DNA from 4 places in the Lachnospira eligens ATCC 27750 genome. Region 4 is predicted to be linked to each of the others. Evidence: predicted binding sites of a transcription regulator. Region 4 holds the regulator's gene; each other region holds the start of a gene.

Region 1 (4,224 bases), on a different replicon from region 4:
TTTTATCAAGTTACAAACATTAAGAATAATTGCGTGAAATTTGCAGATGGTAATTATATCGAAATTAGCAGAAGTAGGAGAACTTTTATTATGGATAAGTTTTTTGATGTTGTTAAATAATGACAGGAAATATTAATAGTTCTTACAAAATGGAAAGTGAGGATTGTTTATGAGATATTATACTGTATCACAGTGGCTTATTTTTTTCTTTATATATTGTTTTTTAGGTTGGATATGGGAATGCTGTTATGTTTCAGTGAGGAAACATAAGTGGGTAAACAGAGGCTTCCTGCATGGTCCATTCCTGCCAATATATGGTTCGGGGGCAATTGTAATATTGATTAGTACGATTGCAGTGAAAGATATTGTTCCATTAGTTTTTCTGTTTGGAATGGTATCATCTACAATACTTGAATTCTGCACAGGCTGCTGCATGGAGAAGCTTTTTGGTGTAAGATACTGGGATTACAGCAATCTTCCACTTAATTTTAAAGGGCATATATGTTTCTTTATATCACTTGCATGGGGAGCATTCTCTATTTTGCTTGTGTGTGTAATACACAAGCCCATCGAAGCAACAGTACTTATGATTCCAAGAACAATAGCAGATATTATTGCAGTAGTTCTGGCAATATACATGGCAGCAGATTTTGCTGTTTCAATTAATGAGGCTATGGACCTTAAGGCGACACTTGAAAAATTTACGAAAGAGAATGAACAGCTTCAGATGTATGCCAGAAGAATGGAGATTACGGCCACATTTGCAGAAGAAGAATTTAATAAGAAAAAGGAACAATTCATGGCAGCAGTGGCTGAAGAAAGAAGACAGTTATCTGAGAGAGCTGATAGAAGATACAGTCATATTACAAATATTATTAAGAGAAATCCTAATGCTGTTTCGAGAGTACATAAAGAATCTATTAATGAAATCAAAGAAATTATTGCTAACAGAAAGGCAAAGAAGGATAATTAATGTTGGAAAAGATATTGTTATATAATGTTAAGAACCCTCAGCATATCATTAAAGCAGCATCTAATATGAGAATTATAAGTGGATTCATTAATGAGTCGGATACAGACCGGACTCTGGCAGAAATTGCAGATGATGTAAGAGGCATATCATTATCAGATGCAGAGGGATATCAGCCACAAGAAAATAAAGAGAGTCTTATTGTATTTTGTGATGTGACAGATAAGCATATGGATAAGCTTCTTTTTGAAATGAGACAGAAGAGTTTTGATGTATCATTTAAGGCAGTATTGACAGATACTAATAGAAAGTGGAATATTAAGCAGATGCTTGTGGAGATGAGAAGAGAAAAATTTGAATATATGCGGAGAAATATGAAATAATAATTATTAAAGATAAAGGAGATAAGATATGGAAATCAAACATGTAAAAGCAAGTGAATTCAATAATGAGGTACTTAAAGCGGATAAGCCGGTTCTTGTGGATTTCTGGGCAGACTGGTGCGGACCATGCAAGATGTTAGGACCAGTTCTTGAACAGGTTGCAGCTAAGGTGGATGATGTTCAGATTGTAAAGATTAATGTGGATGAGGAATCATCAGTTGCAGAGAAATATAATATTATGTCAATCCCTACATTACTTTTATTTAAGAGTGGTGAGTGTGTGGCAAAGAGTGTTGGTTTTATAAGTGAAGGACAGGTAATGGAATTTATTGGTAAATAACATTAATACAGCCTGAAGTACTGATGAATACTGCATTTATAAAGGGGGAATATTTCACGATATTCCCCTTAAATTGTACAAAATTAAATACTCTTGTTAAACCTATTGATTTATTATCAGAAGCATGTTAGAGTAATCATGGTCAAATTGTTATGGATTTGTCAATGTATATTTATAGGAACAACAAGTATCCTATAATGCATGGCAATTTTTATTTTGACTAAGATTGTATACAGTGTACAAAAAGAAATACATTTTTCTTAAAATGTACATTGAAATATATTATATTTAAGGAGGATCAATTCAAATGGTTGAGAAGACACAGTGGGCTGGATTCAAGGGAAGACTTTGGAAAGAAGAAATCAATGTAAGAGATTTCATTCAGAACAATTACACACCTTATGATGGAGATGAGAGTTTCCTTGCAGGTCCAACAGAAGCAACTAATAAGCTTTGGGGAAAATTACAGGAGCTTCAGAAGGAAGAGAGAGCTAAGGGCGGAGTTTTAGACATGGAAACTAAGGTAGTTACAGGTCTTACAGCTTATGGCCCAGGATATATAGATGAATCAATGAAGGATCTCGAGCAGGTAGTAGGTCTTCAGACAGATAAGCCACTTAAGAGAGCATTTATGCCATATGGTGGTATTAAGATGGCTGAGGAATCTTGCGAGAACTATGGTTATACACCAGATCCTGAATTACACAAGGTTTTCACAGAATATCATAAGACACATAACCAGGGTGTATTCGATGCCTATACACCAGAGATGAGAGCTGCAAGAAGATCTCATATCATCACAGGTCTTCCAGACACATATGGTCGTGGACGTATCGTAGGTGATTACAGAAGAGTTGCTCTTTATGGTATTGATTATCTTATTAAGTGCAAGGAAGAGGATAAGGCTAACTGTGGATGCGGAGTTATGACTAACGATGTTATCCAGTTAAGAGAAGAGCTTACAGATCAGATTAATGCTCTTAAGGGAATGAAGGCTATGGCTGCTGCATATGGCTATGATATTTCTGAGCCAGCTACAACAGCTAAGGAAGCTGTTCAGTGGTTATACTTTGGTTACCTTGCTGCTATCAAGACACAGAACGGTGCTGCTATGTCAGTAGGTCGTGTTTCTACATTCCTTGATATCTATATCAATAAGGATCTTGAAGCTGGTAAGATTACAGAGGCTGAGGCACAGGAACTTATCGATCATTTTGTTATGAAGTGCAGAATGGTTAAGTTCGCAAGAATTACATCATACAATGAATTATTCTCAGGAGATCCTACATGGGCTACTCTTGAGGTTGGTGGTACAGGTATCGATGGACGTTCTATGGTTACTAAGAACGATTACAGATTCCTTCATACTCTTGAGAACATGGGACCTTCACCAGAACCAAACCTTACAGTATTATATTCATCAAGACTTCCTGAGAACTTCAAGAAGTATGCTGCTCATATCTCAGTTACAACATCTTCTATCCAGTATGAGAACGATGATGTTATGAAGGTAACATGGGGAGATGATTATTCAATCTGCTGTTGTGTATCTGCTACACAGACAGGTAAGGAAATGCAGTTCTTCGGAGCTAGAGCTAACCTTGCTAAGTGCTTACTTTACGCTATCAATGGTGGTGTAGATATGAAGTCTAAGGTTCAGGTTGGACCAGCTTATAAGCCAGTTACTTCAGATGTTCTTGAATATGATGAAGTTGTTGCTAAGTTTGAAAAGATGATGGATTGGTTAGCAGATCTTTATGTTAATGTACTTAACCTTATCCATTATATGCATGATAAGTACTACTATGAAGCTGCTGAGATGGCTCTTATCGATACAGATGTTAAGAGAACATTTGCAACAGGTATTGCAGGATTCTCACATGTAGTAGATTCACTTTCAGCTATTAAGTATGCTAAGGTTACTGTATCAGAGAGAGATCCTGAGACAGGTATCGCTATGGCATTTAAGACAGAGGGAGACTTCCCTAAGTATGGTAATGATGATGACAGAGCTGATGATATCGCTGTATGGCTTCTTAAGTCATTCCTTGACAAGATTAAGAAGAGACATACTTACAGAAATTCTGAGCCAACAACATCTATCCTTACAATTACATCTAATGTAGTATATGGTAAGTTTACAGGTAACATGCCAGATGGACGTAAGGCTGGTACACCACTTGCTCCAGGTGCAAACCCAAGCTACGGTGCAGAGCAGAACGGACTTCTTGCTTCACTTAACTCTCTTACAAAGCTTCCATATGAGTGGGCTCTTGATGGTATCTCTAATACACAGACAATGAACCCAGATGCTCTTGGACATGATGATTCAGAGAGAGTTAACAACCTTGTTAACGTAATGGACGGATACTTCGATCAGGGTGCTCATCACCTTAACGTTAACGTATTTGGTAAGGATAAGCTTCTTGATGCTATGGAGCATCCAGAAAAGCCAGAGTACGCTAACTTCACAATTCGTGTATCTGGATATGCTGTTAAGTTCATCGACCTTACAAAGGAACAGCAGATGG
Region 2 (4,224 bases), 220 kb from region 4:
TGGGTATTATGTCTTTCTGATATCAGTGGTGGTGCCGGATGGGTAGACTTACTTTCAACAGAGGTTCTTGCTGCTGTTATTGGTGTTATCGGAATCATGTTCAGGATGGTCTGTAAGAACCCCACTAAGAAGCATATAGGTGATATTATGATAGGTTTCTGTATCCTTATGGTAGGAATGCAGAACATGAGTGCAGCAGTTGCACCATTAAGATCTGAGCCGGCATTTATTGATATGCTTACTAAGTTTTCTAATCCATTTATAGGAATACTTATAGGACTTTTGGTTACTGCTGTTTTGCAGAGTGCATCTGCTACAGTTGGTATTCTTCAGGCTTTATCAGTTACAGGAGCTATTTCATTTTCAGTAGCACTGCCTATTATAATGGGTATTGCTGTCGGAGCTGCCATGCCTGTTATCATTTCTTCATTTGGTGCGACTACAGATGGTAAGAGAACAGCATTTGTATATCTTCTTGTTGATGCACTTGGTGCTTTAATATGGGCAGTAGTATTTTATAGTGTTAATCATTTTGTGCATTTTTCATTTATGGACAGAACGATGACAACTGTTTCGATAGCATTTGTGAACTCTTTATTCAGAGTTGCAACAGTTGCTGTACTGTTTCCATTCATCAGATTCCTTGAAAAGATGGTATGTGCAATTTTCAAGGAGGTTGTTGATGAGGAAGATAAAGATATTGTTGAAATCAGTGTACTTGATGACAGATTTATTGCTCATCCTACAGTTGCTATTGAACAGGCTAAGTCAGTTCTTTGTTCAATGGCACATATGGCACAGAAAAATCTTATTCGTTCCATGGAACTACTGGATACATTTTCGCAGGAAAAATATGACAAGATTCAGAGAAGAGAAGATAAGGTTGACAGATATGAAGATAAGCTTGGAACTTATCTTGTAAAGATTACACAGCAGGAGCTTACTTCTGGACAGAACAAGGAGGTCTCAAAGCTTCTCCATACAATTTCTGATTTTGAGAGAATAAGTGACCATGCTGTTAACATATCACAGGCAGCAGCAGAACTGTTTAATGAAAAGCTTAGGTTTTCTGATTGTGCTGTTGAAGATGTTGAACTGATGTCACTAATTATGAAAGAAATAGTTGGAAATGTAATAGATGCATTTGAACAGAACAAGGTTGAATATGCCTATAAGACAGAGCCGTTAGAAGAACTCGTTGACATATATTGTGATGAAATGAAGATGAATCATGTCAAGCGTGTCCAGAAAGGTGAATGTACACTTCATCAGGGCTTTATATTTAATGATCTGCTTACAGATTTCGAGAGAATTGCTGACCATTGTTCTAACGTGGCAGTTGCGATTATTGAGCTTGAGTTAAATGTGTTTGATACACATGAGTATCTTATTAATCTCAAGAAAGATAATGGAACTAATTTTGATAAATATTTTGAGGAATACAAAGAAATGTTTCCTTTAAGCCAGTATTAAGCAGAGATTAGTGTTAAGTAGATAATATTGGATACAGAATTTGTTAAAATTTCGTCAAAATGACTAATTGATAATGAGTTATTATTGAAAAAAGTGCAAAAATGTAAAAAATGGGAAGAAAGCCTTGATATTTTGCTTCTTCTTATGTAAAATACACGGTAGTTGAAATTTTAACAAACTATGTTATAAAAATTCATTTTAGGAGGAATTGTTTTTATGTCAGTAAAAGTTGCAATCAATGGTTTTGGTCGTATCGGTAGACTTGCATTCAGACAGATGTTTGGTGCAGAAGGATATGAGGTAGTTGCTATTAACGATTTAACAAGCCCTAAGATGCTTGCTCATCTTTTAAAGTATGACTCATCACAGGGAAGATATGTTAACTTCGGTGAGGAAGATCAGGTAACAGCTGATGATGAGGCTGGTACAATCACAGTTAAAGGTAAGACTATCAAGATTTACAAAGAGCCAGATGCTAATAACTGCCCATGGGGAGAGATTGGTGTTGATGTAGTTCTTGAGTGTTCAGGATTCTATACATCTAAGGCTAAGGCACAGGCTCATATTAATGCAGGTGCTAAGAAGGTAGTTATCTCAGCTCCAGCTGGAAATGACCTTAAGACTATCGTTTACAATGTAAACCATGAGACACTTACAGCAGATGATCAGATTATCTCAGCTGCTTCTTGTACAACAAACTGTTTAGCTCCTATGGCTAAGGCACTTAACGATTGTGCAACAATCGAGTCAGGTATTATGTGTACAATTCATGCTTACACAGGTGACCAGATGATCCTTGACGGACCACAGAGAAAGGGTGATTTAAGAAGATCTAGAGCAGGTGCTTGCAACATCGTTCCTAACTCAACAGGTGCTGCTAAGGCTATTGGTCTTGTTATCCCAGAACTTAACGGAAAGCTTATTGGAGCTGCTCAGAGAGTTCCAACACCTACAGGTTCTACAACAATTCTTAATGCTGTAGTTGCTAAGAAGGTTACAGTTGATGAAGTTAATGCTGCTATGAAGGCTGCTGCAACAGAGTCATTCGGTTACAATACAGAGCAGATTGTATCTAGCGATATCGTTGGTATGAGATTTGGTTCATTATTTGATGCTACTCAGACAATGGTTAATGAACTTCCAAACGGTGGTTGCCAGGTTCAGGTTGTTTCTTGGTATGATAATGAGAACTCATACACAAGCCAGATGGTTAGAACAATTAAGTACTTCGCTGAATTAAACTAATCATTTAGATTGTTTTTGCCGGAGAATGGTATGACTATTCTCCGGTTTTTTATAAAGCTGTATATGTAGCTATTTTATGTATTATATGGAGGATATTAATATGCTTAATAAAAAGTCTATTGATGATATCAATGTAAAGGGCAAAAGAGTATTATGCAGATGTGATTTTAATGTACCTTTAGATGGAAGCAGAATTACAGATGAAACAAGACTTGTAGCTGCTCTTCCAACAATCAAGAAGCTTATTGCTGATGGAGGAAAGGTTATTCTTTGTTCACATCTTGGAAAGCCAAAGGGACCAGATGCTGCATTTTCTCTTGCACCAGTTGCAAAGAGACTTTCAGAACTTCTTGGTCAGGAAGTTAAGTTTGCAGCAGATGATACTGTTGTAGGCGATAATGCAAGAGCAGCTGTTGCTGCAATGAATGATGGAGATGTTATTCTTCTTGAAAATACAAGATTCAGACCAGAAGAGACTAAGAACGGTGAAGCATTTTCTAAGGATTTAGCTTCTATTGCAGATGTATTTGTTAATGATGCATTTGGTACAGCTCACAGAGCGCATTGTTCTAATGTAGGTGTTACACAGTTTGTTGATACAGCTGTTGTTGGATATCTTATGCAGAAGGAAATTGATTTCCTTGGAAATGCAGTTAATAATCCTGTAAGACCTTTCGTTGCAATTCTTGGTGGTTCAAAGGTTTCTTCTAAGATTTCAGTTATCAATAATCTTCTTGATAAGGTTGACACACTTATTATCGGTGGTGGTATGTCTTATACATTCCAGAAGGCACATGGTGGTAATGTAGGTAAGTCATTAGTAGAGGATGATTATCTTGATTTTGCTAAGGAAATGATGAAGAAGGCTGAAGAAAAGGGCGTTAAAATGCTTATTCCTATCGATACAGTTGTAGCTAAGGAATTCAGCAATGATTCTCCTTCACATGTCGTAGAAGCAGGACATCAGGCAGATGATGACATGGGTATGGATATTGGACCTAAGACATGTGAGCTTTACAAGGAAGCTTTAAAGGATGCCAAGACTGTAGTATGGAATGGACCAATGGGAGTATTTGAATTCCCTAATTTCGCAGCAGGAACAATTGCTGTTGCAGAAGAACTTGCACAGCTTAAAGATGCTACAACAATCATTGGTGGTGGTGATTCAGCAGCTGCTGTTAACAACTTAGGATTTGGAGATAAGATGACACACATCTCTACAGGTGGTGGAGCATCTCTTGAATTCCTTGAAGGTAAAGAACTTCCAGGCGTAGTTGCAGCTAACGATAAGTAATTAATTTTACTGACATAGTTATATAATTATATTTTAATCCGGACCTTATTTTTGTTAAGTAGGGTCTGGATTTTTTGTTATTTATTTCACAAACTATACTTGAAATATGTACCAAAGTATGCTATTATCTATTTTACTAGGATAGTTATATCGGAATAATTTAATAGGATTGTCCATATATATGTTATTATGGATAATTTCCTGTGGGGAGG
Region 3 (4,224 bases), 240 kb from region 4:
GTCTTGTGAAACTGACAGCACCTTTCCACTTACAACATCCGTCTTTGTATTAACTCCAACAATCTTTCCATTCTCAACGATAATATCACATAAACACCCGGTTACATCTTCTGCTATCTTTCCAGTATTGAATTTCTTTATATTACCATACATATTGGCAGTTATTGTATTGTCTTCTATATTAGTTACATATACATTTTTATAAAGATTGATTTCTGACGATGTGTCCTGATATCTTGATTTAATCATACATGACATATATATACATGCTGATGACATAAAAATCACCAGTGCAGAATAGGCTAAGAATATTATTTTTGTTCTCTGTTTCATATACTATTCTCCATACTAAATTAAGTGTCCTTGTTCAGACAAGCTCTTGATAGTATATGCTGAAAATTGAAGTTTTAGAACTAGGTATGCTCATCACTTTTCACGCAAAAAGCTTATATGCCAGAACTAAGTTCTGGCATTGTCGCGTTGCTCCTCGAATATAAAATCATAAAAAGCGACGCATGCAAGCATGGCCGCTTTTATAATTTTATATTCTCATCGCTTTTCGCGCAAAAAACAGGCTGTCACATATGTGACAGCCTGTTAATAATATCCCAAAACGCCGCTCCCCACGCTTTCGACTCCTAGCGAAGCTAGGTGGGCAACCGCATCCAGACCGCTGCCTTCCACTGACTAAGGAGGCTTGACATTGGAATGGAGATATAGGAATCCCGTCGATGAAATGTAGGATCAAAATAATGTGGTTTTGCGAACGTCCCAGGAAATATTCTATTGATACGTAATCTGTACCGATGTATTGATTATACATCTTCTTTACTGATTACACAATATTATATGTCAAAAAAATTCAAATATACCTGCGAATGAATTCAATTCAGACGCAGGTATATAATCATAATTCAAACTCTGTAATGATTGAAAATTAAAGCTGTGGACCAGCAGCAACTAAAGCCTTACCAGCTTCGTTACCTGTGTACTTAACAAAGTTCTTATTGAATCTTGCAGCAAGATCCTTAGCCTTAGTCTCCCACTCAGAAGCATCAGCATATGTATCTCTTGGATCAAGGATTGCTGGATCTACTCCAGGAAGCTCTGTAGGAACTTCAAAGTTGAACATAGGAATCTTCTTTGTTGGAGCTGTATTAATAGCACCTGAAAGGATAGCATCAATGATACCACGAGTATCCTTAATAGAGATTCTCTTACCTGTTCCATTCCATCCTGTGTTAACTAAGTAAGCCTTAGCTCCACTCTTTTCCATCTTCTTAACAAGCTCTGCTGCATACTTTGTAGGATGAAGCTCAAGGAATGCCTGTCCGAAGCAAGCTGAGAATGTAGGTGTAGGCTCTGTGATTCCTCTCTCTGTACCAGCAAGCTTAGCAGTAAATCCTGAAAGGAAGTAGTACTGTGTCTGCTCTGGTGTAAGAATAGATACTGGAGGAAGTACTCCGAAAGCATCTGCTGAAAGGAAGATTACATTCTTAGCTGCTGGAGCTGAAGAAATTGGTCTTACTATATTCTCAATATGATTGATTGGGTAAGATACACGAGTATTCTCTGTTACGCTCTTATCTGCAAAATCAATCTTTCCATTCTCATCAAGTGTAACGTTCTCAAGAAGAGCGTTTCTCTTAATTGCATTGTAGATATCTGGCTCTGAGTCCTTATCAAGGTTGATAACCTTAGCGTAGCATCCACCTTCGAAGTTGAATACGCCATTGTCATCCCAACCATGCTCATCATCACCGATAAGGAGTCTCTTAGGATCTGTTGAAAGTGTTGTCTTACCTGTTCCTGAAAGACCAAAGAAGATTGCTGTATTCTCTCCGTTCTTATCTGTGTTAGCTGAGCAGTGCATTGAAGCAATACCCTTTAATGGAAGGTAGTAGTTCATCATAGAGAACATACCCTTCTTCATCTCTCCACCATACCATGTATTAATGATTACCTGCTCATGGCTTGTAATGTTGAATGCAACACATGTCTCTGAGTTAAGGCCTAATTCAGCATAGTTCTCAACCTTAGCCTTAGAAGCATTATATACAACGAAATCTGGCTCGAAGTTCTCAAGTTCTTCTGCTGTTGGCTTAATGAACATATTAGTTACAAAATGTGCCTGCCAAGCAACTTCAACGATGAAACGAACTGCCATTCTTGTGTCCTTGTTAGCTCCACAAAATGCATCAACTACGAAAAGTTTCTTATTAGAAAGCTCTGCCTTAGCGATGTCCTTAACCTTAGCCCATACATCTTCTGACATTGGGTGGTTATCGTTCTTATACTCATCTGATGTCCACCATACAGTGTCCTTAGAGTTCTCATCAACAACAATGTACTTGTCTTTAGGAGAACGACCTGTATAGATACCTGTCATAACATCAACAGCTCCAAGTTCGCTTTCCTTACCAACTTCATAACCTTCGTTAGTAGACTTAGTCTCTTCCTCGAATAATAATTCATAAGAAGGATTGTAGACGATCTCTGTAGCACCTGTGATGCCATACTTGCTTAAATCGATTTTTGCCATCTTACATAAACCTCTTTTCTTATAATTTCTTGTAAATTATTACAAAATTCTTTTTAATTCTATACCATGCCCTAATTAAAATCAATAAAAAATTGTTAAATTTTTCTCGAAATCGTGTATATATTAATTTTATTAATCAGTTATTCTTTAGGAACCGTCTTTTCGTACTTGATATCTTCAATTGTTTCACTTGAAAGCCTGATAGCCTCAAGTACCACATTTTCTGCAACTCCCATGTTCTTGGCTACTTCTTCCACCGTAGGTTTTCTTCCTAATTCTTCTTTAAGTCTTGTTCCCCAGTCATTTACAAGATTGACTTTATTGAGAATTTTTCCCGAAACCATATTAACATCCGTCTGTTCATCTATAAGCATATTAAGACTGCCTTCAATAAGCTCCTTAACTGCTTCGTCAATTCCTTTAAGCACATTAAGAAGGTCTTCCTGTCCACCTTCTTTAATCTTATCCTTCCACTCATAATTATTAAGCCATTCCTGCTGTCCTATATATGCTGTCATAGCCAGATTGGCCTCCTGTACAAGGTCACATGCAAGAACTCCCTTTCCTCTGAATGGTTCTATCCATGACGCAATCTTTTCAAGATAACTTTCTGTAAACAGTTTTAGTGATTCTTTATCATTGTCCTCAACTATGTTCATAAGAAGATATGACCTTGTAACATCTGTCATAGGCTGTATTCCTGATATATCCTGAAGATATATTTTCAGATACTTCTCATCCTCTTCGTAATCAAGATGACTTACAATATCATCCGCAACCTTCTTATCTTCCTGCTCTTCCTTAGAAATATGTTGTCCTGACTCATCAATATTATCATCTGAGGCACTTTCCATCAGCTTTAGGAATTCATTATCTACGCTGTCTTCACCCTGTATCTTAATTCCATTAGCCATCAGATATCCTGAAATCATCTGGAATTTGGCATCATCTAATGCCATATCTTTAAAAAAGCTGTGTACATCCTCTCTTGTAACAATATTGCCATTAACCTTGGCATATTCTTTAATGCTTCCGACAGCCTCCATAAATGCTGCCTGGGAATCTTTATTTTCAGCCATATTATCTAACCTCTTTCAACTTAATTCGTTCTGTATAATATAACACATAAGTACGCATTTGGTAAATGTATTATTTCAGTATACACATTTGACAAAAGCAGACCCACAGCTTATAGTTTATATAGAATATAAGAAAAGAGGAGATTTCATAATGAGAATCGCATTAATTAATGAAAACAGCCAGGCTGCAAAGAACGAGATGATTTATGCATCACTTAAGAAGGTTGCAGAAAGCAAGGGACATACAGTTGATAATTATGGTATGTACTCAGCTGATGATAAAGCACAGCTTACATACGTACAGAACGGTATCCTTGCTGCTATTCTTTTAAACAGCGGTGCTGCTGACTTTGTGGTAACAGGTTGCGGTACTGGTGAAGGTGCTATGTTAGCACTTAACTCTTTCCCTGGAGTTCTCTGTGGACATGTTGTTGATCCTTCAGACGCTTATATGTTCATGCAGATTAACGACGGTAACGCTATTGCTCTTCCATTTGCAAAGGGCTTCGGATGGGGTGCAGAGCTTAACCTCACATACATCTTTGAAAAGCTTTTCGAGGGTGAACCAGGTGGCGGATATCCTAAAGAAAGAGTTGTTCCTGA
Region 4 (4,224 bases):
ATGTCCCACTTCAGATCGATTCTACAATACCTGAAGTACTTGAGGCAGCACTCCGTGTATACAATGGTAAGCCGCTTGTTAACTCAGTTAATGGTGAGGAGGAGTCTCTTAACAATGTTCTTCCTCTTGTTAAGAAATATGGTGCAGGAGTTATCGGACTTGCACTTGATAAAGATGGCATTCCTAAGAAGGCAGAGGACAGAGTTGCAATAGCAAAGAAGATTATGGACAGGGCTGTTGCAATGGGAATCCCTAAAGAAGATATTTATATTGACTGCCTTACACTCACAGCTTCTGCTGAACAGGAGGGCGTAATGGAAACTCTTAATGCACTTCATACAGTTAAGAATGAGCTTGGCTTAAAGACAGTGCTTGGTGTTTCTAATATTTCATTCGGACTTCCAAACAGAGTGCTTGTAAACCACATTTTCCTTACAATGGCACTTACTAACGGACTTGACCTTGCGATTATAAATCCTAACATCCCAGAGATGACAGGTGCGGTAAGGGCGTACAAGCTTCTTGCCAATATTGATAAGAATTCAGTTGATTATATAAAAAACTATGGCGCTATGCCAAATGTTTCTAAGATTGATCCTGTCAAGAAGGAAAAGAAGGATGGGAACTATACAGGAGATGACCTTTTCTATGCCGTAGAAAAAGGACTTAAAAATGAAGGGGCTGAGATAACAGAGGCACTTCTTAAAACTATGGATTCGATGGAGATTGTTAATCAGGTGCTTATTCCTGCGCTTGATAAGATAGGTGCTGAATTCGAGAAGGGTACATTGTTCCTTCCACAGCTTATTATGGCAGCATCAGTTACACAGGCAGCATTTGAAGTTATAAGAAAGCATATGGTTATGTCTGATAATGCTCCTGTAAGCAAGGGAAAGATTGTTATAGCTACAGTCAAGGGGGATGTCCATGATATCGGTAAGAATATTGTTAAGGTTCTTCTTGAAAATTATGGATATGATGTTATTGACCTTGGTAAAGATGTCGAGTACCAGACAGTTGTTGATGCAATAAGAGATAATGATGTTAAACTGTGTGGACTTTCTGCACTTATGACAACAACACTTGTATCTATGAAGGAAACAATTGCACTTATAAGAGAAAATAATCTTGATTGTAAGGTTATGGTTGGCGGAGCAGTACTTACTCCGGAATATGCTAAAGAGATAGATGCAGATTTCTATGCAAAGGATGCAAAAGAATCTGTTGATATTGCTAAAAGAGTTCTTGGTTAAAATTTTGACATATCGAGAAAAAATGTTTATAATTATAGCACTTAGTATAATTGATTTATATAATATTTGATGTGTTTTTTATATATGCAATTGTAGTCTGGAGGTTTATGGTAATGGAAGAAAAAAAGATTTCATCGGCGGTAATAAGAAGGCTGCCAAGATATTACAGATATCTGGGAGAACTGATAGAGTCTGGTGTACAGAGAATATCATCTAAAGAATTGAGCGCCAGAATGAAAGTGACTGCCTCTCAGATAAGACAGGATCTTAATAATTTTGGAGGCTTTGGTCAGCAGGGATATGGATATAATGTGCAGTACCTGTATGAAGAAATTGGCAAGATTCTTGGAATAGACAGAAATCATAATATGGTTATTATCGGAGCCGGTAATTTAGGCAAGGCAATAGTTAATTATAGTGATTTTGAAAAAAGAGGATTCGTTATTAAGGGAATATTTGATAATAATCCTAAGATTAAGGGCACTAAGATTCGTGGAATAGAAGTAAGGATGATGAATGAACTTACTGATTTTATTAAAGATAATGAAATCGAGATAGTTGCACTTACTATTCCTAAAGAAGCAGCAAGACAGATAGCAAAGGTTGTTGCTGATGCAGGAGTCAAGGCTATATGGAACTTTGCACATACAGATCTTAATCTTCCGGATGATGTTATTGTTGAGAATGTACATTTGTCAGAAAGTCTTATGAGACTTTCATATACTATTGCTAACAGAAAGTAACTGTTTGGGAGGATAATATGGCAGAACCTGATATTGAGAAGCTGAAAAGTTGTACAGCCATAAATGATATACCGATACTTACTCTTGATGAAAGATGGTATCACCTTATAACAGATAAGTTAAAGACGGACGAAATACGTTACTGGGAAAAGCGCCTTAATGAGCTGCTTAAGAAGCAGGGACAGGTTAATAATGACATAAAAGAAGTAAAAAAGATAAAAAAACAGCTTATTCAGGATGTTGTTGATAATATGCAGGATGAAGATAACGATCCTAAGAAAGCTAAGGTTATGGAGCAGAATCAGAGACTTATCCAGGAGGCAAAGGATAAGATTAACAGTCTTGAGGATGAGGCACTTGATATACCGAGGGATATTGTTGATGCTAACAGAAATCTGCTTATAGAGACAGTAAAGGTGTGTTATAATAAGATTAACAGTAACAAAGAAGATCTTGAAGTACTTGATAAATGGATTAATGCAACCAGAGTAAAGTTAAAGAAGAATATTCTTATCAGGCAGGATAAAGAAGAAGCTAATAATCGTATGTATTCATCAATGCATGATATTTTAGGAGCAGATGTCATGAAAGAATTAGACAGAATTAACGAGGAATAAGGTTATGGAATATTTAGCAGATTCACATACAATGAAGACAGTTGATAACTGTTCAATACAAGAGTTTAAGATTCCCTCAGTGGTGCTTATGGAAAGAGCCGCACTGGGGGTTTCAGTGTTTTTAAAAGGTCTGATTACCAGAGAGAAAAGTAATAAATGCATCAAAACTGTATGTGTATGTGGCAGTGGCAATAATGGTGCAGATGGACTTGCCGTTGCAAGACAGCTCAATGAGAATGGCATTAATGTAAGTGTTGTTATTGCGGGAACATCAGAGGGAACAGAAGAATACAGACTGCAGAAAAATATTGTCAGCAATCTTGGAATAGAATGTGTGGAATATAATGGCAATATTGATTTTTCTGAATATGATTATATTGTAGATGCAATGTTCGGGATAGGACTTTCAAGAAATATTGAAGGAAGATATGCACAGATTGCAGAAGCTGTCAACGAAGCAGGGGAAAAAGGCTCTGTGGTTGTTGCTGTGGATATTGCATCAGGAATTAATGCTGATAATGGTCAGATTATGGGAGTGGCTGTCAAAGCTGATTATACTGTAACATTTGGTTATAAAAAGACAGGTATCATGTTTTATCCGGGAGCAACATACAGTGGTAGTGTGGAGGTTGTTAATGCAGGATTTGTTCCTGAAAATGTGTTACATAATAAAGTGGATGGCTTTGGCAGAACATTCACATATACGGATGACGATATAGATAGACTTGTTGTGAGAACTTCGGACTCTAACAAGGGAACATACGGAAGAACGCTTATAATAGCAGGCTCTAAGGATATGGGGGGTGCTGCGGTTTTATCAGCAAGCGCAGCATACAGGAGTGGAACAGGACTTGTTAAGATTCTTACACATGAAGCAAATAAAACACCGTTACTTGTACGGATGCCAGAATGCCTGATTGCAACTTATCAGGATAATAAGCCTCTTGCAGCAGAATTGAAAAAGGATTTTGCATGGGCAAAAAGTATAGCTGCAGGACCAGGTCTTTCTATGAATGAAGTGGCAGCAGAGATTACCAGAAGTGTTATTGAAATTAATGATAAGGTCAGAATATTAGATGCAGATGCACTAAATATTATAGCTGCAGAAAAAATTGATTTTAGGGGAAATGCTGAAGGCAATATTATTGTTACGCCGCATCTTATGGAAATGTCAAGGCTTATAGGAAAAAGTGTGTCAGATATTAAAAAGAATCTGGTACAGTGTGCAAAAGAATTTGCAAAAGAACATCAGTGCATATGTGTATTAAAGGATGCAAGAACAGTTGTAACAGACGGAACAAATGTGTATATCAACAGTACAGGTAATGATGGAATGTCAACGGGAGGTTCAGGAGATGTTCTTACAGGACTGACAGCGGGATTTACAGCTATGGGAATTGATGCATTTGAGGCAGCATGTCTGGCTGTATATGTTCACGGAAAAGCTGGAGATATTGCAGCATTAAACAGGGGAAAGGCAGGGATGACGGCATCAGATATTGCAAATGCAGTTGCAGATGCTATTAAAAGATAAAAGATAACTGAATACACACTTAAAAGTAGGCAATACTAATGCCAGAGGAAACAATTTAGCTTTAGGAGTGTGACAGT

The links. The regulator Rex, encoded in region 4, represses fermentation and respiration genes when NADH is low (regulators of the CRP and FNR family bind a similar motif). The targets are predictions, from matches to a motif close to ATTGTTAANTANTTAACAAT.
Region 1: pflB (formate C-acetyltransferase) is a predicted target of Rex. The motif match lies at 1,840-1,859, and genes of this name have one in related genera.
Region 2: gap (type I glyceraldehyde-3-phosphate dehydrogenase) is a predicted target of Rex. The motif match lies at 1,513-1,532, and genes of this name have one in related genera.
Region 3: pckA (phosphoenolpyruvate carboxykinase (ATP)) is a predicted target of Rex. The motif match lies at 2,634-2,653, and genes of this name have one in related genera.

Annotation. Positions count from the first base shown of each region.
Region 1 is NC_012780.1:34,417-38,640, reverse strand. It holds gene EUBELI_RS10650 (LytTR family DNA-binding domain-containing protein) at 1-120, shown strand, start outside; gene EUBELI_RS10645 (putative ABC transporter permease) at 170-973, shown strand; gene EUBELI_RS10640 (DUF3783 domain-containing protein) at 973-1,353, shown strand; gene trxA (thioredoxin) at 1,382-1,693, shown strand; gene pflB (formate C-acetyltransferase) at 2,001-4,224, shown strand, end outside.
Region 2 is NC_012778.1:1,201,032-1,205,255, reverse strand. It holds gene EUBELI_RS05770 (Na/Pi cotransporter family protein) at 1-1,473, shown strand, start outside; gene gap (type I glyceraldehyde-3-phosphate dehydrogenase) at 1,690-2,718, shown strand; gene EUBELI_RS05760 (phosphoglycerate kinase) at 2,819-4,012, shown strand.
Region 3 is NC_012778.1:1,181,204-1,185,427, forward strand. It holds gene EUBELI_RS05660 (SpoIID/LytB domain-containing protein) at 1-333, opposite strand, end outside; RNA gene ssrS (6S RNA) at 602-781, opposite strand; gene pckA (phosphoenolpyruvate carboxykinase (ATP)) at 938-2,542, opposite strand; gene EUBELI_RS05670 (sigma-70 domain-containing protein) at 2,683-3,621, opposite strand; gene EUBELI_RS05675 (RpiB/LacA/LacB family sugar-phosphate isomerase) at 3,773-4,224, shown strand, end outside.
Region 4 is NC_012778.1:1,419,036-1,423,259, reverse strand. It holds gene EUBELI_RS06690 (homocysteine S-methyltransferase family protein) at 1-1,253, shown strand, start outside; gene EUBELI_RS06685 (redox-sensing transcriptional repressor Rex) at 1,367-1,996, shown strand; gene EUBELI_RS06680 (hypothetical protein) at 2,014-2,613, shown strand; gene EUBELI_RS06675 (bifunctional ADP-dependent NAD(P)H-hydrate dehydratase/NAD(P)H-hydrate epimerase) at 2,618-4,147, shown strand.